4 regions of the Rossellomorea sp. y25 genome follow, and region 2 is predicted to be linked to each of the others. Evidence: riboswitches for the same ligand, from Rfam matches in the RefSeq annotation. Region 2 holds a riboswitch; each other region holds the start of a gene.
The links. Region 2 has a riboswitch for cyclic di-GMP ahead of AAEM60_RS02595 (amidase). Riboswitches for the same ligand answer to the same signal wherever they lie in the genome.
Positions count from the first base shown of each region.

Region 1: linked by a shared signal. The riboswitch ahead of AAEM60_RS20260 (hypothetical protein) and the one ahead of AAEM60_RS02595 (amidase) in region 2 are both predicted to bind cyclic di-GMP.
Region 3: linked by a shared signal. The riboswitch ahead of AAEM60_RS21920 (anti-repressor SinI family protein) and the one ahead of AAEM60_RS02595 (amidase) in region 2 are both predicted to bind cyclic di-GMP.
Region 4: linked by a shared signal. The riboswitch ahead of AAEM60_RS01095 (EAL domain-containing protein) and the one ahead of AAEM60_RS02595 (amidase) in region 2 are both predicted to bind cyclic di-GMP.

Region 1 covers NZ_CP145886.1:4,020,555-4,028,577, forward strand. The annotation lists gene AAEM60_RS20220 (aminotransferase class I/II-fold pyridoxal phosphate-dependent enzyme) at 1-217, opposite strand, end outside; gene AAEM60_RS20225 (DUF302 domain-containing protein) at 343-726, opposite strand; gene AAEM60_RS20230 (redoxin domain-containing protein) at 818-1,399, opposite strand; gene AAEM60_RS20235 (hypothetical protein) at 1,392-2,015, opposite strand; gene AAEM60_RS20240 (class I SAM-dependent methyltransferase) at 2,049-2,618, opposite strand; gene AAEM60_RS20245 (hypothetical protein) at 2,953-3,327, opposite strand; gene AAEM60_RS20250 (type B 50S ribosomal protein L31) at 3,388-3,633, opposite strand; gene rpsN (30S ribosomal protein S14) at 3,664-3,933, opposite strand; gene AAEM60_RS20260 (hypothetical protein) at 4,132-4,362, opposite strand; cyclic di-GMP riboswitch class I at 4,494-4,583, opposite strand; gene AAEM60_RS20265 (peptidoglycan DD-metalloendopeptidase family protein) at 4,754-6,103, opposite strand; gene ftsX (permease-like cell division protein FtsX) at 6,143-7,027, opposite strand; gene ftsE (cell division ATP-binding protein FtsE) at 7,017-7,703, opposite strand.
Region 2 covers NZ_CP145886.1:501,396-509,418, reverse strand. The annotation lists gene AAEM60_RS02605 (DUF1284 domain-containing protein) at 1-173, opposite strand, end outside; gene AAEM60_RS02600 (NAD-dependent epimerase/dehydratase family protein) at 189-842, opposite strand; gene AAEM60_RS02595 (amidase) at 870-1,757, opposite strand; cyclic di-GMP riboswitch class I at 1,799-1,884, opposite strand; gene AAEM60_RS02590 (hypothetical protein) at 2,022-2,240, opposite strand; gene AAEM60_RS02585 (hypothetical protein) at 2,224-2,376, opposite strand; gene AAEM60_RS02580 (hypothetical protein) at 2,389-2,583, opposite strand; gene AAEM60_RS02575 (hypothetical protein) at 2,710-4,674, opposite strand; gene AAEM60_RS02570 (ATP-grasp domain-containing protein) at 4,718-5,989, opposite strand; gene AAEM60_RS02565 (YebC/PmpR family DNA-binding transcriptional regulator) at 6,180-6,899, opposite strand; gene gntK (gluconokinase) at 7,041-8,023, opposite strand, start outside.
Region 3 covers NZ_CP145886.1:4,400,171-4,408,193, reverse strand. The annotation lists gene AAEM60_RS21955 (flagellar hook-basal body protein) at 1-171, shown strand, start outside; gene AAEM60_RS21950 (DNA-directed RNA polymerase subunit beta) at 187-465, shown strand; gene fabZ (3-hydroxyacyl-ACP dehydratase FabZ) at 867-1,301, shown strand; gene AAEM60_RS21940 (hypothetical protein) at 1,505-1,798, shown strand; gene AAEM60_RS21935 (class D sortase) at 1,833-2,426, opposite strand; gene AAEM60_RS21930 (XRE family transcriptional regulator) at 2,419-2,748, opposite strand; gene AAEM60_RS21925 (TasA family protein) at 3,009-3,704, shown strand; cyclic di-GMP riboswitch class I at 4,091-4,235, shown strand; gene AAEM60_RS21920 (anti-repressor SinI family protein) at 4,269-4,406, shown strand; gene AAEM60_RS21915 (helix-turn-helix domain-containing protein) at 4,441-4,761, opposite strand; gene AAEM60_RS21910 (YwpF-like family protein) at 4,857-5,297, opposite strand; gene ssb (single-stranded DNA-binding protein) at 5,566-5,943, shown strand; gene AAEM60_RS21900 (hypothetical protein) at 5,968-6,141, shown strand; gene AAEM60_RS21895 (DEAD/DEAH box helicase) at 6,701-8,023, opposite strand, start outside.
Region 4 covers NZ_CP145886.1:194,891-202,913, forward strand. The annotation lists gene AAEM60_RS01085 (P1 family peptidase) at 1-442, shown strand, start outside; gene AAEM60_RS01090 (DNA-3-methyladenine glycosylase) at 539-1,123, shown strand; cyclic di-GMP riboswitch class II at 1,228-1,308, shown strand; gene AAEM60_RS01095 (EAL domain-containing protein) at 1,399-2,109, shown strand; gene AAEM60_RS01100 (ABC transporter permease subunit) at 2,248-4,227, shown strand; gene AAEM60_RS01105 (helix-hairpin-helix domain-containing protein) at 4,244-4,717, shown strand; gene AAEM60_RS01110 (divergent polysaccharide deacetylase family protein) at 4,843-5,628, shown strand; gene AAEM60_RS01115 ((S)-benzoin forming benzil reductase) at 5,733-6,488, shown strand; gene AAEM60_RS01120 (Na+/H+ antiporter NhaC family protein) at 6,897-8,023, opposite strand, start outside.

The DNA of each region.
Region 1 (8,023 bases), 1.1 Mb from region 2:
GGGCTCCTTCCAAGTCTGCCACCATCTTTCCAAGCTCGTCTGTATTTGGATTTCCCGTTCTTGTGTAGAGATAAGGAGACTTCCCTTCATAGAAACCCTCCAACTCCTCTAAAGAAGTAAAAGAAAAAGCAGAGGTCTGATAAATCGGAGTCGTCTTACTGCGGATTTCCTCTGTTCCTTTTAACTGACTGTGCACGACCTTAGTTGTGAATTTCATCTCTCTTTCATCCTTCCTGAATCTATGTATTTTTAAAAGTGTATCATATTCAGAAGATTGTGAGGAGTAAGATCTTTTGGAGGCATAAAAAAACACCTGCCAAATTGCAACAGGTGCACTGCGTTTTATTGAACGTTTTCCAAACATCCGATCAGGCGATTTTCAATATCCAATGCCAGGCTTTTTAGTTCATCGTTATCCACCATCTCGATCAGCTTGCTTGGTTTTGCCATACCGATCTTGGTGGTACCGCCTTCTGTGTATACCGTCACTTTGCAAGGAAGGAAGTAGCTTACGAGCATGCTTTCTTCCAGCACCTTTTTAGCTTCATGTGGATTACACACCTCTAATACGACTACTTCTTCGTTGAAATCAAGGCCCTTATCCTGCAATTTCTGGGCAAGATCGAGATTCCATAGTACACCGAAGCTCTCATCTTTCAGGACAGTTTCTACCGCTTCCACTGCTTCTTTCACACTCATTGAAACTTCCTTTGTGTAATGAAACATGTTCACATCTCCTCCTTTTTTTATCACATTCATTTAATACCTCATAGAGTATAAGGTCAAACATCGATATTCAGAGGTCCGTCCCTCTCCATTATTCCATTCCTTCGACCATTTTACCCATCATGTCTTCGTTCATGGGGCCGACGATTTTGTGTTGGATGATGCCTTTGGTGTCGATCATGTAGGTGGTCGGGATGGTAAATACACGGTATTCGTCACCGACCGCCCCCTCTTTATCCATTGGGACAGGGAAGGTCAGTTCATAACCGTCGACAAATTGGTGGACTGCTTTTTCCCCATCGTCCATGGACGTCAGATTGACGGCAAGGATTTCAACGTTTTCTTTCTCTGCATTGTTTTCGTAGTAACTCTGCATATGGGGCATTTCAGCTTTACATGGCGGACACCAGGTTGCCCAGAAATTCAGGATCACTTTCTTACCTTGATAATTTGAAAGCTTTACGGCTTCACCCTCTAAGGTGGTTAATTTAAAATCCGGAGCGCGGTCCCCTTTTGCGAGCCCCTGCTGTGCATTAGAAAGATCCATGGATTCATTGGCTAATTGTGCAGCCTCTTCCCTGGCCTTCTTTTCCTGTTGATCCTGAAAAAAGTTCACTAAGAAAATGCCGATAAGAAGCGCAACGATGGCCAAAGCAAAATTTCGTTTATTCATTGTGTTTCCTCCTTATGTTTAAGAGAAAGATGAGATAGGTCATCATGATCAGATATGTCCAGGTGGTGACGGTAAATTCAAAGCCGCCGATGAAGGCACTTAGAAATAACTGTACTAAAGTAAACATGACTAATAACTGTCCTGCCCAGATATCACCACCGGAATCACTGGCTTTTTTAATAAAAAAGACAGTGATCAATAGATTGAGCAGTACTTGAATACCAGCTAGAAGATAGTGGTGATGAAGCATATGAAGGACAGCTTCAAAGACAAGAACTGTGACCATCCATGAAATGATGATAGTAGACGGATGATCCACTTTTTTAACAAATATGTAAGTAAGCGCCGCTATCAGTCCCAACCAGTACCCAACGACTCCTCCGTGAAAGTAGAGGATGGTAATGGGATGCTTCATAACCGTTTGGAAGTCAACCACAATCACACTCAGTTTCCAGACGAGTAAAAAGGTAAAAATACCATTGGAATACCAATCGCTTGCCTTTCTATCCCAGAAGAAGAGGAACAGGAAAGTGAGTATGACCGAAGAGATAATGGCTCCCCACGAAGCCGGGAATGTGAAGGAGCCTATGGTGTACCACTGTTCAATCATAGCCATTCAACTCCCTCCAGTCACGTTCTGGTTTATTTATTATTCTTTTTTAACGACAATGTAATAAACCGATGGATGCAAGTGACCTATTGTTGTGCGGAACCCGGATGATTTGAGCTGTCGATCGAGTTCCCCGGAAGAAATGCGATGATCTAAAGGCGGTCCCATTTCTGATTCTACCTTTTCCCAATCCAGGATCAGCCAAATGCCATCTTCCTTCAGCATATCGTGTAAATCCTGAAATACTTTGATCAGATCGGGAACTTCATGCAAGACAAAGGCAGATACAATTTTATCCAAAGTGCCTTTATTGAAACTGAGGTATTCAAGGGACGATTTCACATAAACGATATTGTCTACATTTTCTTCATTTGCACGGTGTTTCAAGTATTCCAGCATTTCCTGCTGCAGATCTACTGCCTGGACATTCGATTCAACCGTTTTCGCAATGGGAAGGGTCAGGTAGCCATTCCCACAGCCCAAGTCGGCGACGATATCGTCTTCATTGAGTTTGAGAAGTTCGAGAACTTTTTCCACCGGTACGAGCTCTTGACGTCTTGGATCCAGGAGCTTTGAAGCTCTATGGTGTTCAAATAAATCTCCGGCCATTGGGAATTCCTCCATTCGTTAAATATACCCTTATATGTATTAGTATCTTAAATCTTTTATATACAAGCAAGTTATTTACTCATAGTGTATCCTATAGGAGAATTATTACAGATAGCATGGAGTAATGTGTGTCGAAATTTTGAATTATAAAAGGATTCCCCATGAAGGAGAATCCTTTATTTCTGCTTTTGTAGTATAGGGGTTTCCTCTATGTTTTTTGCAGTGATTGATCAGTGGACAGTATAGAAAGAAAAACACCGGTTCCCTGCTATTTCCTACTAAGTATTGCTTTTATAACGAAATGATTACGATTTAAACTCTAAACTTCTACTTATTATTTAGTATATGCATGATTCATGGAAAAGAAGAAGTATCTTGAATTTATTGCTTCTGTTCCTTTCATCGATCGAATGGTGTCTGTATAATCAATCCACGTTACATTTTGCAGCTTTTGATCTAATTTCGCATTAATCTCTTGTTCGATTTCCCTCATCCGCCTCATCAGCTCTCCAAAGCTCATTTTAAAATGAGTGGCTGCCTGTTGATGAGGAGAGTTTTTCACAAGTAAGGCCATAAATTCCTCAGACGTCTCGGATCGGCTCGCCAATTCATCTTCAAGTCCGACCACATATTGATAGATGTCCCTTTTTTTATTTGGCAGGCCTTTAACAATATCCCGTGCGACAATTTCCATTAAATGTTCGTTCATCGTATTCACCTCGGCATAAGTTTATACCTTAACCTATTCTTTGTAGTGGTACGACATGCACTAGTTCATGTTGTATTTTTTCAAGAAGCGTTCTGCACGGCCTCCGCGATCAGAGAACTTCTGTCTTCCTGTATAAAATGGATGCGTGTCCGAACTTACTTCTACTTTTAATAAAGGATACGTGTTCCCGTCTTCCCACTCAATCGTTTCATTGGATGTTTTCGTAGATCCAGTTAAAAAGGAAAAACCGCTGTTCGTGTCCATAAATACCACTTGTTGATACTCTGGATGAATGTCTTTTTTCATTCTTAATTCCCCACCTTGAAGATTAATGTATTACCAACTTGATTTTTTGACGCCGGGTATTTGCCCTTTATGAGCAAACTCTCTGAAAGCGATACGGGACATCTTAAATTTACGGAGATAGCCTCTTGGTCTCCCTGTAACTTCACAGCGACTGTTTAATCGCGTCGGCGAGGAATCCCTCGGCAGCTTCCTTAACGCTTCATAATCACCCTTCTCCTTTAAATCCCTGCGCAAATCTGCATACTTCTGAACAAGCTCCTGACGCTTCTTCTCTTTTACTACCTTTGATTTCTTGGCCAAAATGATTCACTCCTTCTTTAATCGTAATCATTACGTTTTATAACGGCATAATGTCATTAAAACATACTCTCTATCTTTTTGCAATGATATTTACCTGCTATCTTTTGGAGTGAACTTTCCAGAACCGATCTAAAATGAAATCTATTTAAAATAGTTAAAACCGAATACCATTCAACCCGGTATTCGGTTTTATATGTCCTATGCTGCTTTTAAACCTTCTAAAATAAGTATAAAGTATTTAACTGTATCTCCGCTACGGCGATTGATGACTTCAATGTCCATTAGGATTTTCTTAACCTCTTCAGCACCTATACGTTCGATAATTATCTCTGTGATTTCTTCAGCTGTATATTCACCTACATCAGTAGACCTCAAAGCAGTCCTATTCCTTCTACAAAAACTTCTTAATTGCCTTTTTAATTCAGTCAATTCCAACATCATCATCCTTACTACAGATTCAAATCCTACCAAACACGTCGTAAGATAAAAAAGCCCACCAAAAAGGCAGGCTAAATGATACTAATAAACGTTCGGAATAGTATTCATTGTAATCCATTGTTTTCGGTAACCCGGCCATCGTTATTCTCATTTAAAATGGTAGACCCGTGGTTTTGCGTCCTAATTTTTCAATTAGTTTGCCTTTGTCGAAGGACTATACAAATTCAGTTATATAGTTGTCATTATACTAGAAGAAAAAGGATATGAAAATACTAATGAGAGTTTTTACTTCCTTTTTCTCATTATACCTATAAGAATTGAAGTATATCGATTCTATCGCATAAAAGAAACCCCGCTCATGAGCGGGGTTTCTAATTAGAATTTAAAAGTTAATATATTGACGTGGGTTTACAGCATTTGATTTCGATGCATTCCATGAACCTGCATGAAGTTCAAAGTGTAAATGCTGTCCGAAAGAGTATCCTGTGTTACCCATGTAACCGATTCTGTCTCCCTTGTTAACTGCTTGTCCAGTGCTTACAGATGAAGAAGCCATGTGGGCATAAACAGTTGTGAATGTTTGACCGTTGATTGAGTGAGTGATGTATACTACATTTCCATAGCTTGAGCTATAGTGACTCTTGATGACATATCCATCAGCAGCTGCAGAGATTGGAACACTGCCACGCGCTGCGATATCTGTACCATAGTGAAAACGCTTTTTACCGTTCAACACGTCCCAGCCAAAGTTTGTTGTAATCGTTCCGGAAGCTGGAGATGTCCAGGCACCGGCACTTACTGGTGCACTTGGAGCTGTTTCAGCAGGAGCTGAAGAAGAACCACCGCTGCTGCTTGTTGTTGCTTGTTGTTGAGCTGCTGCACGTTTTGCCGCTTCTGCTTCCGCTTGACGTTTGCGCTCGATCTCACGCTGACGTGCAAGTTCTGCTAAGCGTGCTTGTTCAGCCTGGATTTCACCTTCAAGCTGGTGTTCCATTTTAGAAAGCTCATCCGATTCTTTTTGAAGATCTTTTTTCTCTACTTCAAGAGAAGCCTGTTGTGCTTCAAGCTGCTTGAATAACTCAGCTTTTTGAGCTTTTTGACTATCAAGATCTTGTTTAAGAGATTCAAGACTTGCTTTAGTAGATTCTAATTCTGCAAGCTTTGCTTCTACTTCTTCTTGTTTCTTTTCTAATTCAGCCTGATCTCGTTTTTGTTCGTCCATGATTTTCTTATCGGCACTTACGATTGTATTTACTGCTGTTACACGGTTGATGAAGTCACCGAAGCTGTCCGCGCCAAGTAGTACATCAAGATAATTTGCAGAGCCGCCTTTTTCCTGGATCGCACGTGCACGTTCTTTTAATAGTTCGTTTCGTTCTTCAATCTTTTTCTTTAGAACCTCAATTTCTTCTTTAAGTTTATTGATTTCTGCAGTTGTTTCATCAATCTCTTTTGTTTTTTCAGCTATCTTATTTTCAGTATCTTTTAATTTTGTACTGATTTCAGCAATTTGTGTTTGGATTTCTTGTTGTTTATTGATGTTTTGGTTAATTTCTGACTTTTTCTCATCAATCTTTCCGTTAATTTCTTCTTTTTTAGAAGAAATGTCATCTTGCTGTTTCTTTAGATCCTCCACGGAGGAATGAGCGTTAGCAGTTGTCCCCAATGTTGGTAGACTTCCGATTGTTAATGCTGCTGCAATTGATAATGATATGAAATACTTCTTGTTCAAGCGGCATGCTCCTTTCAGCTTCTATCAACCTATCAAATTTTACACTTTTAAGAACTTACGAACAGACATAAAGCTTCCCCATGCCCCGATCAAGCAACCCATTAATAGAATTAATCCGTTTACTTGATAGATAAAGGGGGTAAAATCCAATATCTGAATAAAATGGTTTTGTAGTTTTGGTTTAATAAAGTCATAGGCATAGTAGTAACCTGTTGTTACAAGAGCGATCGGGATAATAGAACCTAAAATTCCAAGCCATAATCCTTCTAGTATAAATGGCCAGCGTACAAACCAGTTGGTTGCACCCACGAGTTTCATTATCTCGATTTCCCTTCTTCTTGCGACAATCGTAATTTTTATTGTATTTGAGATGAGGAACATGGCGGTAAACAACAGACCGATGATTAACACCAGGCCAACGTTTCGGCTCATTTCCAGTACGTTAAATAATTTCTCGATCTTCGCTTCACCATACAGGGCTTCATTTACATTCTCATACTTGCTGATTTCAGCAGCAATCTTCCCTGTGTCTCGAGGATTCTCTGCTTTTACAATAAACACATCATATAATGGGTTATCTTGTTCAAATAATCTGAAATCGTCTCCCAGATCTTTCACAAGGTTCTGAAGTTCCTCTTCTTTAGAGGAGTACTCGACGGATTCGACTCCACTTATTTGGTTAATCTTCTTATCTATTTCATCAATTTGAGCTTTTTCAGTACCAACCTCGAGTAGGACGCGAACTTCAACGTCTTTTTCAATATCGGTTGCAACCTTGTTCATGTTTAGCATTAGTACCATAAACACACCGACAAGCAGTAAGGTTACGGTAACGGCACTCACTGATGCAAACGTCATCCAGCCGTTACGTCCGATGCTTTTGAAACTCTCTCTAAGGTGTCGACCATACGTTCTAGCTTTCATAACCGTAATCACCTCGCTGTTCGTCACGAACAATTCGGCCATTCTCAATGGCAATTACCCGATGCTTGATAGTATTTACGATCTCCCGGTTATGTGTAGCCATGATCACTGTTGTACCACGGTTGCTTATTTCTTCAAAGATGTTCATGATATCCCAAGATGTTTCGGGATCAAGGTTCCCTGTAGGCTCATCTGCAATCACAAGCTTCGGCGTATTCACAATGGATCGTGCAATTGATACACGCTGCTGCTCTCCCCCTGACAGCTCATCAGGAAGCATTCTTGCTTTATGCTTTAACCCTACCAGGTCAAGTACTTCCATAACTCTCTTTTTGATTTGCTTAGGGTGTTCTTCTATTACTTCAAGTGCGAAGGCAATGTTTTCATAGATAGTAAGCGATGGTAGCAACTTAAAATCCTGGAACACGACCCCAACGTTTCTTCTTAAGTATGGAACTCTACTATTTTTTAATTTTGCCAGATTGATACCGTTTACGATGATATCTCCTTTAGAAGGTCTTTCTTCACGATACATCATCTTAATAAAAGTAGATTTTCCGGCGCCACTTGGACCCACAACATACACAAACTCGCCTTGCTTAATGTGGACGTTAAAACCATTAGCAGCCATGACACCATTGTTGTACTGCTTATATACGTCTTTCATTTCTATCATTATAAAATCACCTAATTTGTATTATGTAGTTCCCCTCTTGGCTGTTATCGACATATGTACATGGTATGAACTCAACAATGTTTTTACCATAATTAGACACGAAATGGCGAAAAACCTCGAATTGCTCTCCCGAAAATTATTATAACATCACTTTATACGATGTTAAGGAAAAAAATTATTACATTTACGTTTCAAAACATAAAATAATGTGAATTTTTTACCTTTTTCACTGACAATTGTACCTATTTTTCACGAAAAATGTAGTCTTTTGTATCTAGTATCAGGTACTAACACCAGATTCGAAAGATTGAGAATCCTTG
Region 2 (8,023 bases):
CATGCTTGACAGGCGTCATCAAAGGCTTGAACGACCTGAATGGGAAGATCCCTTTCATCATTTCGTATTTCTCCCACTATTTCCGTCATAACGTTTACAAAATCAGGACTATACCCCATGCCTTTAAATCCGTGGGTGCAAAGAAGATGATGTCCCCTAAGTACTCTCTTCATTTTATCCTCCTCTTTTTACAGCTGCTGAATTTGATCCGATTCATGGAAGGTTACTTTTTCACTGACATGGCCATTGGCGGCACGGTACATTCCATAAGCCACTTGACCACCTGAGATGCTTCTGTACTTTTTTAACTTACCTACCATTACCGGGCGGATGGCTCTGGAAAAGATTTCTCCCGCTTTTTCCCCAAGGCGGAATTCATCTCTTTCCCCTAAAAGAAGGGATGGCCTGAAAATGTGCAGGGCAGGATAATTCAGGGCTATTAAGTCTTCCTCGAGCTCCCCTTTCACCTTACTATAAAAGAACGGTGAACCGGAGCTCGCCCCAATAGCTGATATGACCATATATTGTTTGGCCCCATGGTCCTTACCGAGGTTTCCTAGCTGAACGGGGTATTCGTAATCTACCTTTCTAAATGCTTCCTTCGTCTGCGCCTTCTTGATGGTCGTTCCAAGACAACAAAATACATCGTCGATTTCCTCGTGGGGCAGGAGCTTCATCTGATCGAATGGGATGATTCGTTCATCCAACTTCTCATGCTTCACCCCGCTGCTTCTTCTCACGAACGAAATCACTTTTTTATACTCGGGACTCTTGATGAGTATTTCAATCAGGTGTGAACCAACCAATCCAGTGGATCCTGCAACCAAGGCTACTTTCGGCATCTTTCATTCCTCATTTCTTCTTTGTCTCTATTCAGATAGATCCTTCCAGCTTCTGTAATGGTGAACTGCGATTCCATTATAGGAAGAATATGTACCATACTGGGCATCAACAAGAGCAAGTTCAGCAAGCATGATTTGCTCTCCATTTTCATGAAATGTCAGGAAATCCCCTTCAGCAGATGGAGCTGTTTCCACTCCTACCTTCACCTTTTTCCCTGCAGCCTGGGCAAATTCCATCTCATTCCTGACAAGTTCAATGATTCCATTCTCCCCATTCGCCAGATCCCGGTATGCCATAACACCAACTTCATCCGTCCTCCCAATCACCCACTGAGCAAGGTTACCTTTTCCTAATTCATTGTTAAATGTTTTCCCATCAAACCAAAATGGAATATCCATCCCTAATGGAAGCTGAAGCGAATCAGATCGAATCACTGCTTCATTCACCATCTTCTGATAATTCAACACCGTCTTGCCGTAGGCGGTTGACCATCCGGATAAAAGGTAAGGCTCCACATCCAAATGAACACCGGTAAATCTTTGATCCTCACTCGTTTCAAACTGGTATTCCTCCAGCCAATCAAAAAAAGCAATGAGGGCGGATTGTCCTTTTACGGTCGCCCATTTTGGAGCCCCGTCCAAGGCGTACACGTGTATATTTTCTAAAGTCGCCATTTGAATAAATAGTTGATAGTGTTCCTTCTCTATGTTCGGGTTCACTTGCAGATACACTTCATCTACTCCATGAACTTTAAAAAATCCGATGATTTCTTCTTTATGTCCGACGATGTCAACCGTATTCCAAAGCCACGTGCTTTTCCCTCTCACGTCCATACCAGCTGCCTTTTCATTTGATTGGTAAGAATTGATACTCAACAGGATCAGACAAATACTCATCTTCCATATTCTATTCATCTTTCATTCTCCTCTTCTTGAGCCTTGACTCTTGTGAGGAGCCTGGCAGCTTGGCGGCCATTCGAAAGACGGGCAGGCCGATAGCTTTTTCAGTCCTTGCTTTTCAACAAGTTTGCCTTTTTCAGTTTGTTTTATTCTTCCTCTTTAGTATAGTCCTTTTTCCTTTATTGAAAAGATGTAATTTTCAATCAATAATCATATCAAAAAAGCGCCAGTCACTTTCGGATTGGCGCTTTTTTATGTACTGCTCATGACACTATTTGCTTATAATTCTTCATCCTCGAAAAATTGCTGTAATTTCTCATCTTGTTCAGAATCTGCATTTTCAGACGCATACGGATTATCCTTGACTCCTGCTGTATCCATATTTGTTTTGATGGCGAGAAATGGTCCTTTCGGTTCCTCTGCGATGACACGGTCGTTTAACTGTTTGAAATCGGGCATGTCTTTATTTCCTTTTTTCACTTTATCTTCTTCCTTCAATCGTTTCACCACCATTCTTATAAGCGATTAGAATAATATCCTCTTCCGTTTGCTGGCGAAGTTCACTTTCCATGTTTCTCACTTTATTCAAGGTATCTTCAGACAGGTCCGCTACGGGAAATTCTTTCGTATTCATTCTTATCATCTCCTACCCATTTTCATTGGATTGTCCGATTTCCTTTTCTGCCATGAACCCGTTTCCTTCCTCTACTGCATGATGTTCCTCCACAGACTCTCCCGGAACATAGACTTGACTGGGATTTCGAACCTCATTATTCAAAGTGAATTCCGGGTTTAACGGCGTGTCCATTCGTAACTCTTCAGGTTTCTTATGATCTCTCATCTATTCCACCTCCAGTATTTAGTATGGCTACTGAATACATAATCATGCAAAACACGAAAAATCGACTGGCATCGGGCAGCAAAAAAAGCGTTAAGCAATAACGGTGCTTAACGCCATGAAACTGATTCAAACCCACGTATAATCCCTTCCCCAGCTATCCCGGGCAAGATCTTTGATTTCATCGACAATTTCATTTTCCACAGCAAAGGCATCTCCCTGTTCATAAGGGTTGTAGTGGAAAGCGTATAGGCGGGAAACAAACTCGTGAAACGGAAGTGAGCATTCTCCTTCCAGTTCCCCGTTTTCCATGACGGAAGGTTCGATGCCCTGCCCCCAGTTCTGTGATCCATCATTATTCGGATTATAAAAATAGATCCGGTATTCGCCCTTGGGATCCTGGGTGATTCTCAAAATCGAAACGGCATGGAAGCCAAGGAGCTTTCCATGAACATTTGTGATGAAGATCCCGACTGGATTCGGATAGATCAATCCGTAGTCATCATTGTATTCCGGGTGGTGAGTGGCATAGAATAGGCGAACGAATCCCGGATAGTCAGAGATGAGGCCTGTTAGTGAATCAATGACTGTGCTAAACCCTTTTTGAACCCAATCTCCATAAAATTCCGGATTCACCCAGCGGTGTCCATCTTCCCCTCTAAGCGATACACGTCTCATCATCTCACTATAAATACGGTCAAGATGAGGAACGAGAACAAGTGACACAGGATCAAGCTCTTGATGAAGCTCAGGCGCCAGCCCTCCACTTAATTCTTTCGAATGGACCGGCGTTCCTTCAAACATTATATCGATATCTCCGTCCCTCGCTGCCCGTGGAATCAGTTCGAGTAAGTACCCAGGAGCATGCTGTGCCCAAAGGCTGATCCCCCGCGCTGTTTGACAAGTCGGGTTTAAGCCTTGGCCAATCCCGATCGGTTGACCGAGGACATTGATGACACCGGCCAGAAGGACAGAATTTGCTGTAATTCCGTCTCCAGCTTTACACGAATTAAGGAGCGTCTTCCGTACTTCCGGTCGAATATCAAGCTCTATCAGCCTTTTCAATCCCGGTGATACAGGAGAGGAAGATAATACACCCCGCTCAAGCATAAGGGCGAGTCCATAAACCGATTGCTTCGTGGCTGGATAGATCGCCACTTTAATCAGCTGGAATACGAGCTCCGCATGTTCGTCTAGGTTTGCTTTTCCTTTGTCGTTTAACTGAAGGGCAGCCGGAACAAGCTCTTGAACCTTTCTGCTCAGGAACCTTAGTAGTATCGCATGCTGGGGAGCGACAAGCCCCGTTTCACGCATGGACTGCGCAAAGGCAACAGCTTCCTTCTCCAGTTCTTCCTTAGACAGACTCATAAGCTTCTTACGGTATTCACCCGGCTGGACAATGCTTTTGCTTATGAGGGACGGACCTTCAATAGCAGACACATACTTTTCTAAAACAAGTCGTTCCGCTACACTTAAGTCTGAATGGAGCATCTTTTTCGCTGTTTCAATCATTGACACTGTCCGCTTCACCATAATCGGACGCTGTGCGGTCAAACGTTCGATTTCTTTAATCAGTGTAGTTGTAAGTGCTTGATAGGAAAGCTTATCAGATAGAAATCGAAATAATTCCGTTGTCCTTTCACTCTGCTCTCCACCTTCAATCCGTGCTGCTTCCGTTGCTTCAGGAAAAAGCAGGTTCAGATTCAGAACCATTACTTCATTGAGGAAATCCTCTGCCATTTCAGTCGAAACATCGGGATGTTCATATTGACCCTCTGCGATGGATAGCATTCTTAACTCACTAAGAATTTCAATGATCGAAGGAAGCCCCTTTGCTTGTAGTGACCCGGCCACAAGAGGTGGTTGAAGCTTGGACGCCTTTTCCCAGGGGCCGTCCTGGAAGACCCCGGCCTTTTCAAAGCGGCTTGCGCTTCGATATAGAATCTCCAATCCTTCATCCGTATCCAACAATCTTTGCGCTTCCTGATACACGTCAGTTTGATACATTGATTTCGCAAATGAAGCTGCGCTCTCCAGTTCATTAAGCGCTTGCAGAAAACGATCTTCCAGCTTAGACGTTAATTCAAATGCCATTTCAAAACTCCTTTATCAATCAAAATACCAGTGGATGAGAGAATTAAATATAGAAGTTAAACTGTTCGTATTCCTTTAATAGATCCCTCATGATTTCACTGTCTTCCCCGTAGAAGAAGATCGTTCCGTAATGATTACCGAAGCCGATTCGCTGAGCTACCTTCCCTTGGGCAGGACTGAACATATCATGTTTTTCAAAATAGGCATGGTTCTCCAGTTCATCGGGTACCTCCAGCTTCTCCACATAATTAACATGAGGATGGACCATTAAACAACCTGCATGGGCTTTTGCTTTTTCACCTGTAGAAGGGAAAAACTCTCTAAGCTCTTCTTCTGTTGTATTGGGGTCACTGCAAAGGATTTGAGCTTGATATGCATTAAATCCATAAGCACGTTCAATCAAATCAAAGATATGTCCGCCGGGGACTCTGGCTGCGACTTCGCCGAAATGAAGAGTACCATCTGATGTAATGAAATATTCGGGATGAATAACACCGTATTCAATCTCAAACGCATCAATGAGCTGTTGAATCGCCTCACGGATGATCGGACGCTTTTCCTCAAGGCTTGGAGATGCCGGTACGAAATTAGAGTAGCCTAATCGCACATACTCCGTTATATTTAAAAATTGGATCTTTCCATTATGAATAAAAGCTTCACACGAGAATTCCTGTCCGTCTAAATGACTTTCCATCAGAAGCGGAAACTCCGACTCGGTGAGAGCATCGATATCTTCCGGATTCTCAATGGCACGGTGTCCGACAGACCCTGCTTTATCAAGAGGTTTTACGTGAATGGGGTCGTTCTTATCTCCTTCGACTTTCAGAAGGGCTTCATTCACACGTTTCAAGAACCTTCTTACATCTTCCTTATCCCTTGCTTCTTCGAATACACCTACTTTGATTCCGGCAATTTGCGCTTTACGCTTCATCATCCCTTTATCTCTTAATAGAAGAGAACGGTTGAAGACGCGTGGTTCGTTACGGAAACGGGAGTTTAATGCCCCGGACCACTCCACACACTCTTCATACAAAGGAACAGCCACTTCCGCACCCATTGCTTTCAGCTGTTTATAAAGATGATCTGAACCTTCATTTAACCGATCGAAGTCCCAACCGATAAAGGCAATATCATGTTTTTCTGCATATGCCTCAAAATCAGGGGGGCCAACAACCACGAAAGGCCTGTTAAGCTTCGTACACGCTTCGATTGCCGGCAGACTCCAACCGATCAATGCCGTTAGATAGGGTTTGGTTTTTTCCTTTCGATCCACGTTCTGTTCTGCTTGCTGTAATTCAAGTTGATCTAGTCCCATATTTTCCTCTCCCCTTGTCACGTATTTATTCAGATTCCTCTTTAGCATAACAAAGCAGATAGGAAGAATGAAGTATTTTGCTGAATTTTCAATCTATTCGACAAATAAAGTGGTAAAGTGACATAATCAGCGGGGATGTTCTCCAATAAAAAACCCCAAATGCGCTCAGCATAAGGGGTCCTTTCTTCTGTTATTCACCTAAATCAACATTATGATATACCTGCTGAACATCTTCCAAATCTTCGATCGCATCAATCATTTTTTCGAATTGAGCTTGACCATCTTCTGGAAGTTCGACATCATTCTGCGCAAGCATAGTCAGTTCCGCTACTGTAAACTCAGTCACACCTGCACCTTTAAACGCTTCTTGAACCGCATGGAATTGATCTGGTTCAGCGTATACGATCACAGCATCATCTTCCTCGATAATATCACGTGCGTCTACATCCGCTTCCATCAGAATTTCCATTACTTCTTCTTCTGATTTTCCTTCAATACCGATGACGGCTGTGGCATCGAACATATACGCTACAGATCCACTCACACCCATGTTGCCGCCATTTTTGCCGAAAGCAGCACGCACTTCGGATGCAGTTCGGTTTACATTGTTCGTCAGTGCATCCACAATGACCATGGAACCATTCGGTCCGAAGCCTTCATAGCGTAATTCGTCATAGTTCTCTTCTGAACCACCCTTTGCTTTTTCAATGGCACGGTCCACGATATGTTTCGGTACGCTGTATGTTTTCGCACGCTCAAGAACAAATTTCAGCGTTTGGTTCAGCTCAGGATCCGGCTCACCTTGCTTGGCAGCAACATAGATCTCACGACCGAACTTCGCATAAATACGACTAGTATTCGCATCCTTAGACGCTTTCTTTTCTTTAATATTATTCCACTTACGTCCCATATTGTTTCACTCTCTTTCACATTTATCTATAGATACTTTCAATCTTAAAAGGTATTTTCCTTTCTATTATACATGAAAAAAACTATTTTTGGCTAAGTGATTCCTTGCCACCCTCACCTGAAAAAAGCCGACTCATATGAGTCAGCTCCCTTCCTGATAAGCACTGATCGCTTCATATTCGGCTTCTAATAAACGCGGTACACGAATAAAGATCGGCATGAGCTTACGATATGCTTCTGTAGCCTGTGGATCTGGTTGATGAGAATGTACAGAACCGACCATTTCACTTACTTCCTCAAGTGAGTCGATCATTCCGCTGCCATACATTCCGAGCACCACCGCCCCAAGACATGAGCTTTCGAAGCTTTCCGGCACTTCCACTTCCTGATCAAATACATCAGCGAGCATTTGACGCCAAATTTCCGAGCGGGCAAATCCACCCGTTGCCTGGACCCTTTTCGGTGTTCCGATTAATTCTTCCAGCGCCAGAAGAACGCTGTATAAATTCATGACAATTCCTTCTAATACAGCACGTATCATATGCTCTTTTTTGTGATGCATGCCGAGTCCGAAGAAAGACCCGCGTGCTTTTGCGTTCCAAAGAGGCGCACGCTCCCCGGCCATATATGGATGGAAGAGTAACCCTTCCGAGCCCGGTTCTACTTTAGAAGCAATATCCGTAAGGACTTCATAAGGATCTTTCCCTAACCGGCTCGCCACTTCCACCTCTGCAGAAGCCAGTTCGTCCCGCACCCAACGGAAAATCATGCCACCGTTATTGACAGGCCCTCCAATCACCCAATGATTATCCGTCAAGGCATAACAGAAAATACGTCCTTTCGGATCCGTTACCGGACGGTCCGTTACAGCACGGATCGCACCACTCGTTCCGATCGTAACGGCTACGACACCGGGTTCAATGGCGTTGACGCCAAGATTCGATAGAACCCCGTCACTTGCTCCGACGACAAACGGTGTGTCCGCTGATAAGCCCAACATGTCCGTGTACTCGGATTTCAATCCGACTAAGCTTTCAGTTGTTGAGACAGGAACCGAAAGTTGATCATTGGTGACACCTGCCACCTTCAACGCTTCTTCATCCCAGGCCAGGTTTTCCAGATGGA
Region 3 (8,023 bases), 730 kb from region 2:
GGAGGAGCACGAACTGATATTTCAATGATCCAGAATTCATTAGAGGCATCGAACGTTGATATCAGTAAAGAAATGACGGACATGCTGAATGTCCAACGATCATATCAATTTCAGGCCCGCTCGATCTCCCTTGCAGATCAAATGATGGGTCTTGTAAATGGGATACGCTAAAAGGAGTTAAATGCTATGAGTGAAAAAGAGCTACTACAAGAAGAGAAAACGACAAGAGAATCAGTAAAAACAGAAAAAAAAGCGAAGCAAAAGGACGAAACCAAACCGACGCGCTGGGTGCGTGTACGCATGCTGCCGATTTGGCTGAGAATCCTTCTGTTTATCCTTCTTCTTGCAGGAAGTCTCGTACTGGGTGCCGTCATTGGCTTCGCAGGCATCGGAGACGGCAAAGCAGCCGACGTATTCAAAGCAGAAACCTGGCAGCACATCATCGACATCGTCAAAAAAAATTAACTCATTGAGAACCTTTTGAGGGACGGACCTCGAAATATTTAGCTTATGGCAAAGATTCCTGAAATCTCGGGGTTTCATTGTGATGAAGCTTGGTATTCGAGGTCCGTCCCTTTCAAAAAGCAGAAAACCGCCAATAGATCATCGCCAGTGTCATCGAAATAACTAAAACTATCGAAGGATTGCACTCTTTGTATATGGATGCGATCCTTTTCTACGGGGTTTAGATTTAGTGGATCTGGGGACGGACCTCGAATTGGGAAACCTTCATGAAAGAACCCCGACTCCATAGGCTTTTAAAGCAGATGTGCAGTTTTGGGAGGTCCGTCCCTCTCCAAGTTGCCTTTATACAATCAATTTAGATACAATAAGGTGTACATACATATTGGTAGGAGGAATTTTGAATGCTTGATATTAATCAGATTAAAGAGATCATTCCCCATCGTTATCCGTTTTTGTTGGTGGATAGGATCCTTGAAGTGGAAGAAGGTAAGAAAGCGATTGGGATTAAAAATGTGACGGCGAATGAGGAGTTCTTCAATGGACATTTCCCTGACTATCCTGTTATGCCTGGCGTGCTGATTGTAGAGGCGCTGGCTCAGGTTGGTGCTGTGGCCATGCTGAAAGTGGAAGATAACCGTGGACGTTTAGCCTTCTTTACAGGCATTGATAAATGTCGTTTCAAGCGTCAAGTAAAGCCGGGAGACCAGCTGAGACTTGAAGTGGAAATGATCCGTTTTAAAGGACCGATCGGTAAAGGAAAAGGCGTGGCGACTGTTGATGGTGAGGTTGCCTGCGAATTGGAAATGATGTTTGCTCTGGGAGATAAACAAGAATAGTCAATATGTAAACTGGGTTTGGAGTGATTTCGTTCACTTCAGGCCCAGTTTTCTGTTAAATCACTTTCACGCTTCTCAAATATAATTTCTCCAAAAAATTGCTCTCAAAATGCAAGTTAATTCATTTTCAGGGAATGCTAACGAAAGACCAAAGTAACGGTCTTACATTAACTAACGTACACGTTAGAAAGGAGTAATACATCATGAGCAAAAAATTACTTTCAATTCTTGGTGGATCAGCACTTGCTGCCATGCTTCTTGTAGGATGTAACGCAGACCAGGAGCCTCCTCCGGAAGATGAGGCACCAACGGAAGAAGAAATGCCGGAAGATGACGGCATGAATGAGAATGACGATATGGGCAATAACGAAATGGATGAGTCCCAAGATAAGAACGAGCCAGGGGACAAAGATGCAGCGAAGGATGAAAACTCGCCTGAAGAAGACGCTGTAGAAGATGATCTAGATATGCAAGATCAGGATAATAAGGACGAGTAGTAATGGGGCGCAGAGGCTATTAGCTTTCTGCGCTTTAATTTACTTTTCGGGCATTGATGATGTAACGCTCTTCTGTACTTGAAAGGTATTCGAATGGATAGCATGTGGAAAGGGTGAGGATTTCTTCTGGAGAGGTTGGCTCAAGGACGGAAAGATCAGTCTCATCCACAATGAACGTTTCATATATCTCATATTCATATACACCAGTCTTCAACTGAATAGATAAGGTATCCCCTTTTCTTAGCTCCCCCATTTGTTTGAACACGGTATCCCGGTGACCAGCAAGAAAAATTCGGTCTTGTTGCCCAGGAAGTTTAGTTGTTGAGACGTGACCAACTCCTCTTTCTAAGTCCTCTTCATGGGTACCTGAGATGATTGGAACTTCACGCCCTAATTTTGGGATATTTAAAAGCCCTATCACATCACCGGTTTCAAAGTGATATTCCATTTTGACTGATTCTAGACTTCCGGAATTCTCCTCAGAATCTTTTAGAACCAAACTCTTCGCCTCTTTTAAAGAATCCATCTGAGCCTCTTCCTGCTTATTCATTTCCGAAATAGCGAGAACGGAACAACCTATTCCTATTAATAGAAGAATGGATCCAGTAACTAATAGTAGTCTATTCATTGTTATGCTTACTCCTTTTATATTGTACAAAAGAAAGGAAGTCATGAAATTCTTCCTTGGTTAAACCGTGCTCAATAGCATGTTCAAGAGGTTCAATCCACTCTTCACCAAGAATAATTACTTTATTATGCGCAGAGGTTATATTTTCTAAAGAAGTATCCAAAGTAAGTGCAATTTTTTTTAATACCTTAATAGAGGGGTTTTTCTGCAGCCCCCTTTCTATGGAGCTAATGTAAGACTTAGAAACATTAGAATGTAATGCTAATTCATTAATTGTTAAACCTTTCTGCTCACGCAGATTCTTAATCCGCTCACCTACCATGAATATTACTCCCTTTATAACAGTTTAATTCATTATATAGAACAAAATGTATTTTATAAAATACAAAAAAGTTAATAAAACAAAGCAATTTTGAGAGAATGACCGATAATTGCTCATTAGAGTTGTGTATTGGATGTATTTGAGGATTTCAAATTAAGAATTAGAATCTTATAATGAATTAATAAGTTCTTTAAAAAGAACAAAACAGTAACAATCAACATTAATTAAGTATATATTCATATATTATAGGGGATGAAAATATGAATTCTAAAAAACTAATCATTTTATTTACTGTAGTTTTCATTTATTCAGGATTAGTGAATATACAAAAGGCTACAGCGAACGAAATAGATCTGATAATTATCCCTGATGAAGTATTTCTTTTTAAAATAGATAATATGAAACCTGGGGATTGGACGGAAAAAACGTTAACGATTAAAAATGGAGGAACTGAAGACATAAGCTATACTTTTCAAGTAAACAGTAAGCAACCTGATAAGAAGCTTTTTAATGAATTAGATTTAATGGTTTATACGGATAGTTCATCAAATTTACTATTTGATGATAAACTAAAAAATTTCAACGGATTTTCACCGGAATTATTGAAAAAAGGTGAAAGGAAAGATTTAATGTTTTCAATTATGGTTCCCTATGAACTGGGGAACGAGTATCAAAATACTTCAGCACTATTTGAGATCATTATATCGGCAGAATCCAATTTAGCCCCACAGCCTTCAGAAGATACTGATACTGATTCTACCACACCACTTATTGATAGGTCAGAATCAGATAAAAGCACATTTCCTTCAAAACCACTACCATCACAGGGATTGAATTTACCAAATACTGCTACCGATATGTATAAATTACTATTTTTAGGGATTTCCTTTATTACTGCAGGGTTACTTTTAATATTTCTAAATAGATTTATACGAAAAAAGAAAGAGACATATTAATAAGAGGTGATGTTATGTACAAAAAAACCTGCAACCGCTGCACCAGACCATCCTACAGTAGTACTGAATCGGGCGAATGGATCTGCCCCACATGCGGATTTGACTTATCTAACCATGCGTTCTATAATCCTAGTAATTACCAAAGTATTAATGAAAAAGTCCTCCCTTTAAGAAAAAAGCTGGAAAGCTATAAAAATAGCATGTATTCGTAGTTTTACGACAAATACTAACAAGATATTCTAATAAAAAGACGCTTAATATTTTGATATTGTCAGAATATGGGTTAAAGTGTAGGAAAAAAGTGTAAATTAAATTGACGGAATTGACAAAAAACAACAAATGAAAGGAACTTTTATTAGTATAATCGAAGTAGTTCGAAGGGAAGAGTCAGATAAAGGCAAACTTATTGAAAGATGAGGACGCAAAGTCACAGATCTAAGGTTATAGAGTAGGCATATCTTCACAAACATGTTGAATATATGAATGTAGAAGGTGTGGTTATTTGAGAACTATGATGGCTGGATTGCCTGGAATACATACATGTATTTTGGGAGGGTATTTATATTGACAAATCGTGAACTTGATCTTGAATGGATGGAACTTATCAAACAAGCACTGAACGCCGGAATTTCTAAAAAAGAAATCAGAGAATTTCTTCATAATCAATCCCAGGAAATGAAAGCCGAGTACAAAGTGATTTAATATAAATAAAGTCTTGCGAGCCGATCGCAAGACTTTATTTATTACCTAATTTCCATTTGTTAAATTCAATGAACTCACGGAACTGCTCTTTTGTAATACCGGAATCCATAGCTTCTTCCGCAATTTTGAGCCACTCATGGTCGATATTCTGATTTTCTGATTGATCATGTAATAGAGCATCCATCGGAATTCCTAAAGCAGCTGACACTTTTTCAAGAAATTGGATAGATGGATTTTGTTGAAGGTTGCGTTCTATTGAGCTTAAATATGACTTAGCGACACCGGCTTTTTCAGCAAGCTCTGTCATGGACATTCTTTTTTCTTGTCGGTATTTCTTTACTCTTTCTCCGATCACAAGGGACACCTACCTAAGAACTTCATAACTGAAGTCACAAAATTAATTTCATTATATCATATAAATTCACATGGATATTACATAATTTCGTATAATTAAACACTAGGTTTAGCAGTGGCCGGAATACGCGGTTTCGATACCATTTTCTCACGGAATTCGCGAATAAGTTCTTCTCCTGAGTATCCTTTTTGAACTAAGTCGTCTAACAGTAATTCAGCATATTCGTTGCGCTGTTTCTTCAATTTCCCCTCAAACATAATGCTAATATGGTCATCCATCTCTTTAATACAACGGATGGATGTCATGAAAGCAGCCGGGTCATTGGCTTTATGGGAAATGACGACTTGGATTTCCAAATCTTCCTTCCTTTGTTGAGCCTCTTGAAAGAATTCAATATATTCATTCGACAAATATGTTTCGACGAGCCACGTACTCTGTCCATCTTCCTTATTTATAATCAGACCGTCCACAATTTCAAAGTCACGCAGTTCATCGTTTTCCACTACTTGAAGTGAAATAACTTTAAAGGTTTTCATGAACGAACATCTCCCATTTAAAGGTTTTATAAAATTATATCATAGTAGGAATTGTTTCCCTAATAAATTCCTCAATGAAAAAAAGAACGAAAGATGCAATTTTGTGATTTTGACCCCGCTTTTGAGTAAAAAACAGAAAATCTCCCTAGGGGAATTTCGGAAATTCAAGCCATTTTCGCCTCGAATTTCGGAAATTTACGATTTTACAACATAGGAGAGATGGTTGTAAGATGAAAACACCTTAAGAGAAAGGAGGGAACGAAGCGAATTGATCAACCAAGTGACCATCGTCGGAAGGCTGACCAAAGATCCTGAAGCAAGAAAGACATTGGAAGGAAAATCGATACTTAACGCTACAATAGCTGTGAATCGCAACTACAAGAATCAAAAAGGCCAAATTGATACAGACTTCGTACTCTGTACCGTTTGGAACCGGGCTGCAGACAATATGGAGAAATACTGCCGAAAGGGATCTGTCGTTGGAGTGACGGGTCGCATACAAACCCGTCATTATGAGAATGATCAGGGAAAGCGTACGTATGTAACGGAAGTCGTCGCTGAAAATGTCAGATTTATGGACAGTAAGCGGGAGCCTGTAAATGCTTCAGAGACAAGCAAGAAAGAAACAATCGAATTACCGTTCTAATATTTTTATAAGGGAGATGGAGTTGTGGCCACACTGCAAGATCTTGAACAAAGAATCGACAGAATGGAAAAGTTAACAGAAGACCTCATCAAAAAAGTAGCAAGAGCGAACGTCGAAAATTTCTATCTATCTCAACGGGTGACAGCCCTTGAGCAAGGATACGAGTACCCGAATCCAGTTTTAAAAACCTCATCATAAGTATAAAACACCCCTCATCGAGAATTCTTTCCATACGAACAATCCAACCAACCTAATTAGCAGCTGTCTCAAATGCCAATGGTCATCGCAACATGCCTCAAACCTACCTCATTAGAAATATACATGTGTAGCAGTGAGTAAGAAAGTAGTCGTTCCCCTTAATGTCTTCATATTGAGTCGGTTTCCTATTGGGAGCCGGCGTTTTTTTGCTTTAGTAAAGAGCGATTGTATTAGACCTTCGCTTGTGGTGGACGATAATGATTCTAGTTGTTCACATTTTGGCACGTGTTTTGTGGAAAGTGGCACAACAAACGCTGAAAGTGGCACAAGTTAGCTCGGAAGCGGCACAACAAAACGAATCTATAAACAGGAAACGCAATTATTTTACAATTATATTTGTAAAAACGACCTAAAAAACCTCAAACCAACCCCTGATTTGTCAAAACCCTTTTAAAATAGCCCCCCATTAGAGACTATTTAAACGCCAGCTCACCCCTAACTTCACTATCACACCTACCAAAAAACCCCTTTCCCACAAAAGGAAAGAGGTTACCTACAACTATTCCAACACCAACAAAGACTCCAAATCTTGATCAGACAATTCTGTAACCCACTGATCACTGCGGATAATTTCATCATTCAATGCCTGTTTTTTCATTAGCATGGCATCGATTTTTTCTTCAAGTGTCCCTGAAGAGACAAGTTTATGAACATGAACGAATCGTTGCTGTCCGATTCGATAGGCACGGTCGGTTGCCTGATTTTCTACCGCCGGATTCCACCAGCGGTCGTAGTGGACGACGTGGTTGGCTGCGGTCAGGTTCAATCCGGTTCCGCCGGCTTTCAATGAAAGCAGGAATACTGGGAATTCACCATTTTGGAATTTCTCCACGAGTTCATCCCGTTTTCCTTTTGCCATGCTGCCGTTCAGGAATGGGACATCAACGTTGAATTCTTCTTTCATCACTTCCTGGATCATTTCGCCCATTGAAATATATTGCGTGAAGATCAGGCATGCTTCACCGGATTCCAGTGCAGTTTCTATGATATCCTTCAGCTTCTGCATTTTTTCAGAGCGGGAGAGAATCGATTTAGGATCCGGTTCCTTTAAGTAGAGCGCAGGGTGGTTACATAACTGCTTCAGCTGGTTAAGCATTTGCAGGATTAATCCTTTGCGCTCAAATCCACTCAATGTTTCAATTTTAGCAAGAGTGTCTTTTACCAGCTGCTCATAGAGTGCTGCCTGCTCAGCGGTCAGGTGACAATATTCTTTCTGTTCCAGTTTTTCAGGCAGGTTTAATTCCACCTCAGGATCTTTCTTCGTACGACGCAATAAGAACGGCTTGATTTTTGCCTGAAGCTCTTTGACTTTTTCTTCGGATTCATCCTTTTCAATGGGAGCAATATAGTTTTTCTGATACTGCGTGAAACCACCGAGGTACCCGTGGTTAAGGAAATCAAAGATGGACCACAGCTCCGATAATCGGTTTTCCATCGGGGTCCCGGTGAGCGCAATATGATGCTTACCGCTGAGTTTACGGATCGCCCTGGATTGTTTCGTATTGGCATTCTTGATATTTTGTGCTTCGTCGAGGGAAATCGATGTCCAGACGACTTCCGATAGTTCTTCAAAGTCGATGTGGGACAAGCCGTAAGAGGTGAGGACCACATCGACACCTTTGATCTCCTTGGCAAATTGTTCGCCTTTCGCCCGGTTCGGTCCATAATGAAGGTGGACCTTCAAATCAGGAGCAAATTTCTCCAACTCCCGCTGCCAGTTTCCGAGAACGGAGGTAGGGGCAACGATTAGGGAAGGGGTATCCGGATTCTCGGTTTCTTTTACATGCTGCAAATACGTGATCAGCTGTACGGTTTTTCCGAG
Region 4 (8,023 bases), 310 kb from region 2:
CGTATTAACGAATTTCGGCCACAGAAAAGATTTAATGGTTCCCACCCTTCACACCGGGGAGGATATGGATATACCCGATGGATCCATCATGATCATCTTAGCTACCGATGCACCTCTCAATGAAAGGCAGCTTAAACGATTGGCCAAACGTGCTTCATTCGGTCTTTCAAGAACGGGTTCGTATGCAGCACATGGAAGTGGTGATGTTGTTCTTGCTTTCTCTACTGCTCACCGGATTCCACATCAGCCCGACAATGATAACACGATTCTTTACTCTTTCATTAAAGAAGACGGACCGATCATATCCACCCTATTTGAAATGACCGTGGATAGCGTAGAAGAAGCCATTTGGAACTCTCTTTGTAAAGCAGAAACCACAACGGGCAGGAATGATCGGAAGGTGGAAGCCATACCTTTAGATTTGTTTAAGGGTAGGCTATAAATAAAAGCTAAACATTCTATTATATTTAACCCTCAAGTAAATGGGGTATACCAATACTTATGAGTACTGACTATTTGGTTAAAGGAAGTGAAAATCATGAAGTATACGCCTATGCCGCCTTCCTTTTTCGAACAACCCACTTTGGAGCTTGCAAAGTCCCTGTTGGGATGTGTATTAATGAAAGAGACGGAGGAGGGAACTGCATCAGGTTACATTGTGGAAACGGAAGCCTATTTAGGGCCTGAGGATCGAGCGGCTCACAGTTATGGAAACAGGCGTACGAAGCGGACGGAAGTCATGTTTCATGAAGCAGGCCGGATATATACATATGTTATGCATACCCATTGTTTAGTGAATGTAGTGAGCGGTGAACGAGAGAAGCCTGAAGCGATTCTCATTAGAGCCGTTGAACCACTTGAAGGGTTGGGGCTTATGGAAAGAAGAAGGCCGGGTCATATAAAGAAAAATTGGACAAATGGTCCAGGAAAGCTGACGAAAGCGTTAGGCATCACAATGGAGGACTACGGAGGGAGCTATTTAGAACCGCCTCTCATCATCTCAAGAGGATACCAGCCAGAAAACATTGTAGAAGGAAAACGAATAGGAATTGAAAACACTGGAGAAGCGAGGGATTATCCATGGAGGTTTTGGGTTAAAGACAATCCGTATGTATCAAGATGAGTGTTTTTTTAAGAATTTTCTAATATCCATTGAAAACATACCCCATAAGTACTACGTTTGTGGTATATTTTTCTTATAAGACTAATTTCATTGAATACAGACAATTCGAATGGGAGCTTTGAACCTAAATGATAGATGGGCGCTTACATTTAGGGGAGCTAGTAGCGCAACCGACCACATACGAACGTAGGAATACGTTTTTGTGTGGTTTTTTTATAAGGCTTTTTTACATTTAGACATCTTCTATAAAAATAAACAGAGAGTATAGGGGTCCTATGAACATCTTTACTATTTTTCAAAACGATTATATTTATCATGATTTTCAGCCCTTATATGAAATGGGCAAGCATCAATCCCTCTATGCATATGAGGGCCTGTTACGAAACAAGTATAACGAAAACCCTGAAAGTGTCTTTCAGTCTGCCATGAAAGCGAATATCTTATATAAGCTTGATACCTTATCCATTTCAAAAGCTCTTGAAAGCTTTTCAGAGAATGGATTGAAGAACTGTAAGTTATTTCTTAATATTTATATTACGACGATTCTTCACCCAAGCTTTCATACCTATTTTTATGACCTCATGAAGAAGCATCCTGAAATTAAGGGGCGTCTTGTACTTGAGATTAATGAGTCGAGTGCGGAGGAACTCTGGCAGAATCCATTATTAAAAGAGTCACTCAAAGAACTTAAGCAATATGGAGTATGGTATGCGATTGATGACTTTGGTCAAGGGACATCCTCCATCAAGAAATCCATTGAATATGAACCGGAAATCATTAAGCTGGATCGCTATTTTGCTCTAAATCTGGCTCAAGATGATAAGAAACAACGATTCCTGTCCTTTTTTAATCAATTTTACGGTAAGGATACGTTAATTGTGTTAGAAGGAATTGAAACCAAACAGGATATGAAAGTGGCAGAGGAAATTGGGATTACAATAGGACAAGGCTTTTATCTGGGAAGGCCAAGTCGACTATTAGCTTAAATGGAATGGTGACTCTGAAGTGTGGGAGTTACCTTTTTTCGTGGAAACCTACAGTGGTTTTGTTGGAATTGAAATAAAATTGAAAATATTTAACATTTCCATTAAACTGAGGAAAAAGAGAAAAAAGGGGATCAAGGTATGAGGCTTCTCACATTTCCGCTGAAATTTATGTTCTATTATATTCTCGGGTTGATTGGTATTTTAGCCGTGAGTATCGCACCTGAAGTATTTAAGGAGAGGGGTCTGTATAATTTTGTCGGATTCTTTGAAGAGTTCATTAAATTTGTTTTTGTATTTTTGGACCGTGAAAATTGGAGCTATTCCTATAAAGGGATAACCGTCGATTTTCTGGACATGCTTTGGGGACCTTATCTGTATTCTTTGCAGATTATCGGCGGAGCATTGGGTTTGGGCCTGGGAATAGCATTCATCCTTACACTATTCACAGTGTTTTTGCCCCGATGGGTTACGTCTTCTCTAAAGAAAGTATTAAACCTATTTGAGACGGTACCTGACTTAATGTTTGCGTTTATGCTCCAGCTTCTCATTGTGTATGGTATAAAGCATTTCGGCTTCGAATTAATGAAATTTACAGAGTTTGGGGATGAAAAGATCTTTCTTGCTCCTATCATCACATTATCGATTATTCCCATGATCTCTTTCTTTCGTATTCTTCTTTTTATTATGGAAGAAGAGATGCTTAAGCCACATATAGAGTTTGCCCAAAGTAAGGGAATGTCAAAAGGCAGGATCCTCTTTGCCCACGTACTGAAAAATATTTCTCCAAGCCTGTTTTATCATGGAAAGCTGATTATTTGGGGGATGCTGTCGAGCTTATTTATCATTGAAACGATTTTCAATATGAGAGGAATCACGTATTATATCGTCCAGGACTTCAGACCGATGGTCATAGCCATCTCGCTGATGATGATTTACACACCTTTTTTTGTTGTGTATCAAGGTGTATATCTATGGATTAATCGGGAGGGAAGCGTCGATCATTCCAAATATAAAAGGGATAAAACGAGGTGGAATGAATGGAAGATATGGGGCTGGCTTTCTACGATTAGACGGCTTTGGTGGCAGCATATGCATAATGGGAAGTTTGCCATCGGCTTTAGTGTCATCTTTCTCTTGATTGTTATCAGTTTCCTTTATCCAGTCATGAAAGAAGAGCCGATTAAACAAATTCAGTTTATGAAGAACGATGAGGGACGAATCATCAGTGCACCTCCTCATAAACCATTTGGAGAGATGATCTTAGGCTCCGATTTCTTCGGGTATAGCATCCTCGATCAACTGATTGTCGGGGCAAAGTATACCCTCCTATTTGCACTGGTTGTCGCTTCCCTAAGGGTGATTGGTGGATTCTATCTAGGTATTGCCTATCATTTTCATTTAAAAGAAAACAGGAAAAACTGGCTTGATCGAATGGTTGATTCCATTCATTTCCTGCCTTTAAGTCTCATTGCGTATCTTCTATTAAGACCTGTGCTTTGGGGATTGCCCGTTTTGGGATGGGAACACTCCATTTTTGAAAGACTCGTTTTTGAAGCTGTCGTCTTGACGATTCTTGTGCTGCCGTTAACGACAGTTTTAATAGGGAATGAACTGAAGTTATTAGGAAAACAGGATTTTGTCCTGTCGGCGAAGCTCTTAGGGGGAAGTAATCGGCATTTGCTGTGGACGCACCTATTCCCACATCTGGCACCACGACTATTCATTATATGGGGACAGCAATTTATCCAAACGCTTCTCATCCTTGTGCACCTGGGATTGTTTCATCTGTTCCTGGGTGGAACGATCATTACAGGAGGACTGGTACCCGATCCTCCGAAATCAGGAACATTTGAATGGTCAGGTCTGATCAGTTCCACTAAAGATTCCCTGATGACCGGAAAGTACTGGATTGTCATTGCTCCGTTAGCAGCCTTTATGATTGCCATCATCGCCATGCAGTTGATTGTACAAGGTGTGAAGGAAATCCAGCAAACAAAGGTGGGGGTACTGGTGAACAACACTCCAATTAAGAATAAACATGAGCTGGTCAAGAACAAAACCTACCGTCCAGTGGTGGAAGACTTCCATTTGGTTCGGCAACAATCCTTTAAGGGATAGAGGGGAGAGATAGAGAGTGAGTAGAAAGAGTCCTAAATTACCACTAACCGATGAGGAAAGATCGGCACTTCGTAAAGAGAAAATCAGACTGGGAGACATCTTCGAACTGTCTCCCGATGTGTTAAGTGAAAAACTAAACATCTCTATGGCTAGAGCCCGGTACTTAGTAGGCATGTCCATTTTCCAACGAATTCCGTCGATCGGACCGAATATGGCGCATAATGTGGTTAAAGATCTTGGATTTCATTCATACGAAGACATTAAGAATGAAAAAGGGGAAGACCTCATTATAGACCTGGAAAAGAAGTACGGCGTCTGGATGGACCCGTGCGTGGAAGACTCCCTCAGGTGCGTCGTCCACCACGCAAACAATCCAAACTCCACCAAAAACTGGTGGGACTTCACCACCCAAAGAAAAAACTACCGCCAAACCCACGGTTACCCCAGTGACCGTCCAACCAAAGCCTGGGATGAGGGACGGACCTCATAAACTAAAAAGGCAGGAAGCAAAGAATCAGCTTCCTGTCTTAATTTATATGCGTTCTCTTCAGGGACGGACCTCTTTCGTATATACTCCTCAAAATGGACATGATAAGGGAAAAGGAGTGATGAAAGATGAGAGTCCTATTCATCTGTTTTCTATTGCCGTTCTTTTTTCATGCGTCATCTTCTGCAAGAAACATTCTGCCCCTTCCAGCCCATCACAATGAACTCGCAATCGTTATTGATGATTTAGGAAACGACATGAAGGGAACAGAAGAAATCCTGAAATTACCCGTCACCTTGACGATTGCAGTTATGCCCTTTCTGCCCACAACAAGGCAAGATGCGGAGAAGGCACATGGGCTTGGCCATGAGGTCATCGTCCATCTACCCATGGAACCGATGTCAGGGAAAGCAAGTTGGCTTGGGCCAGGGGCAATCACCACTTCACTTTCAAATGACGAAATCCGGAAAAGAGTAGAAAAGGCGATTGAAGAGGTTCCCTACGCAGTAGGCGTCAATCACCATATGGGTTCAAAAGCCACAGCTGATGAGAGGGTCATGAGGATCGTTTTAGAGGTATGCAAGGAAAAGGGTTTATTTTATTTGGATAGTAAAACAACAGGAAAGAGCGTCATTCCCAAGCTTGCGAAAGAATTGGACGTTCCCTATCTTGAAAATGAATTATTCTTTGATGATGTCTATACCGTCCAGCATATCGGAAAGCAAGCCAAGCTCCTTTCTAAAGAATTGGACAGTGACACTTCCACCATTGCCATAGGTCATGTCGGGGTCACAGGAATCAAGGTCGCAACCATGCTTGAAGAGTTTCTTCCACTTTATGAGAAAAAAGCATCCATTGTACCACTGTCAGATTTAATACCTGAATATCATTTGATTGATGAGAGCATGCCTTGATGGTGTGCTCTTTCTTTGTAAATCTTCTGTTAAACCAATGCTTATTTATTTGATATAAGAAGACCCTCCCTTATAATCAGAAGGTAAGAAGGAGATGATTCGATATGGATTATGCAATTGTAACGGGAGCAACAAGAGGCTTAGGTGAATCGATCGCCAAGCTATTTATTGAAAAAGGCATAGGGTTGATCAATGTTTCCAGATCAAATAACGAAAGACTGCAAAAGCTTGCCGGGGAAAAAGAGGTATCGTATGACTTCTTTCCATGCGATCTTGCACAATCAGGAGAAACAGAAGCGGTCTTCCGTGAAGTGGGGACGAAGGTATTCGGATATCAACCGGACAGAGTCTATGTTGTCCATAATGCCGGTGTGGTGACACCAATCAATCGGTCTGGTGAAGTAGAAAACCAAGCTCTCGAAACGAGTGTGCATGTGAATTTACTTTCTCCCATGATCTCTACCAATGAGATGATAAAAGCAGCACGGGGTTCTGACTCGAAGATGATCATGATCAATATCAGCTCAGGAGCAGGAAGTCGCCCTGTTTACGGATGGAGCACGTACTGCGCAACCAAAGCCGGTGTGAACATGCTGACAGAAACCATAAGCTTAGAGCTTTCTAAAAAGCATAGCCGCCATCAAGCGATTGCCTTCAGCCCGGGTGTGATGAATACGGATATGCAAGGAGAAATCCGTTCATCCTCTAAAGAAGCCTTTGTCGATGTAGAAGCATTTCAGCGATATAAAGAGGAAGGCATGCTTCGTGAAACAGATACGGTGGCAGATGCACTGGTCAAGCTTGTGACAGAAAGCGAACTTGAAAGTGGTAAGCTTTATCATGTAAATGATTTATTATAAAAAGAAAGCAGATTCCTGGAAGGGGATCTGCTTTTTGAATTTTGGGCTGTAAACAATAATGATTAGCGGTATTCACAATTTGGCACAATAAACTGCAAAAGTGGCACAATTTTGGATGAGAGTGGCACAAGTTTCCTCGAAAGTGGCACAACAAAAATATCCACGGCCCTACAATTAAGGTTTAAAAGGCAAAATTGGGGGTTTTTATGGGAATGTGCTGATGAAGTGGAAAATTTTTAACCAACAACACAAAAAAGTCCAAGTTTGAATAAAAATCAAAGAAGATTTGCCGAAATGATTTAATTCGTCTCCTATATTTGTTATTTTCGTTCATCAACCTACCGTGATAACTCTCTTTTCGAAAAAAAGAGACAAACCCCAAAGGATTTGTCTCTCTACTCTCATTTATTAAGATCGCACCGGGTTTGCGTCAGGTGCTGTTTTGCGTGTGAATTTTGGTAGTGCAAATCGAATGGCAATAATGCCGCAAACAGCAATTAAGATCGGGTAGAAGGCATATGGGATAATGCTGATCGGTGATATGCCTGCCACTTCAGCCACTAACAGAGCCTGCGCTCCGTATGGAATTAACCCTTGAACGGAACAAGAGAAAATATCAAGGATACTGGCTGATTTACGGGCGTCAACTCCATAGTTTTCACTAATTGTTTTAGCAAGGGGGCCGGCAATGATGATCGAAATCGTGTTGTTTGCTGTGCAAAGATTAGTAGAACTCACTAATCCTGCTGTAGCAAGCTGTGCTCCCTGAGGAGACTTGATTTTGCGGGTGGCGTGATAAAGTAAAGCCTGAATCCCGCCGTTATGACGGATTAGTTCAACAACCCCGCCAATCAGTACAGAAAGGATTACAATCTCTGCCATGCCAGTCATCCCATCGGCTACACTCCCGAAATAACTTGCCGGGGTAAAGCTTCCATCAATGAATCCAATAATTCCGGCTAAAACAATTCCGCCTAACAATACAACAAACACATTTAGTCCTGCAAGAGCACCGATGATCACTCCAAGGTAAGGCAGGATTTTAATCCAATTAAAGCTTTCCGCTCCGACAGTCGATTGATTCCCCATAGTAAGAACAAGAAGAATCACCATTGTGATGATTGCCGCAGGTAATACAATGAAAAAGTTGACTTTAAATTTATCCTTCATTTCCGTTTTCTGTGTACGAACGGCTGCGATTGTCGTATCAGAAATAAATGATAAGTTATCTCCGAACATCGCTCCTCCAATGACTGTTGCCATGGCAAGCGGCATGGAAATATCTGTTCCTGAACTAATCCCGACACCGATTGGCGCGAGTGCTGCGATCGTCCCCATGGATGTTCCCATCGATAACGAAATGAAAGCAGCGATAATGAATAATCCTACAATAATCAAGTTACCAGGCAGCACGGAAAGGGCAAAGTTTACGGTAGAATCAACAGCTCCCATCTTTTCAGCTACTCCTGAAAAAGCTCCTGCTAAAAGGAAGATAAAGACCATGATCATGATATCAGGATGACCGGCTCCTTTAG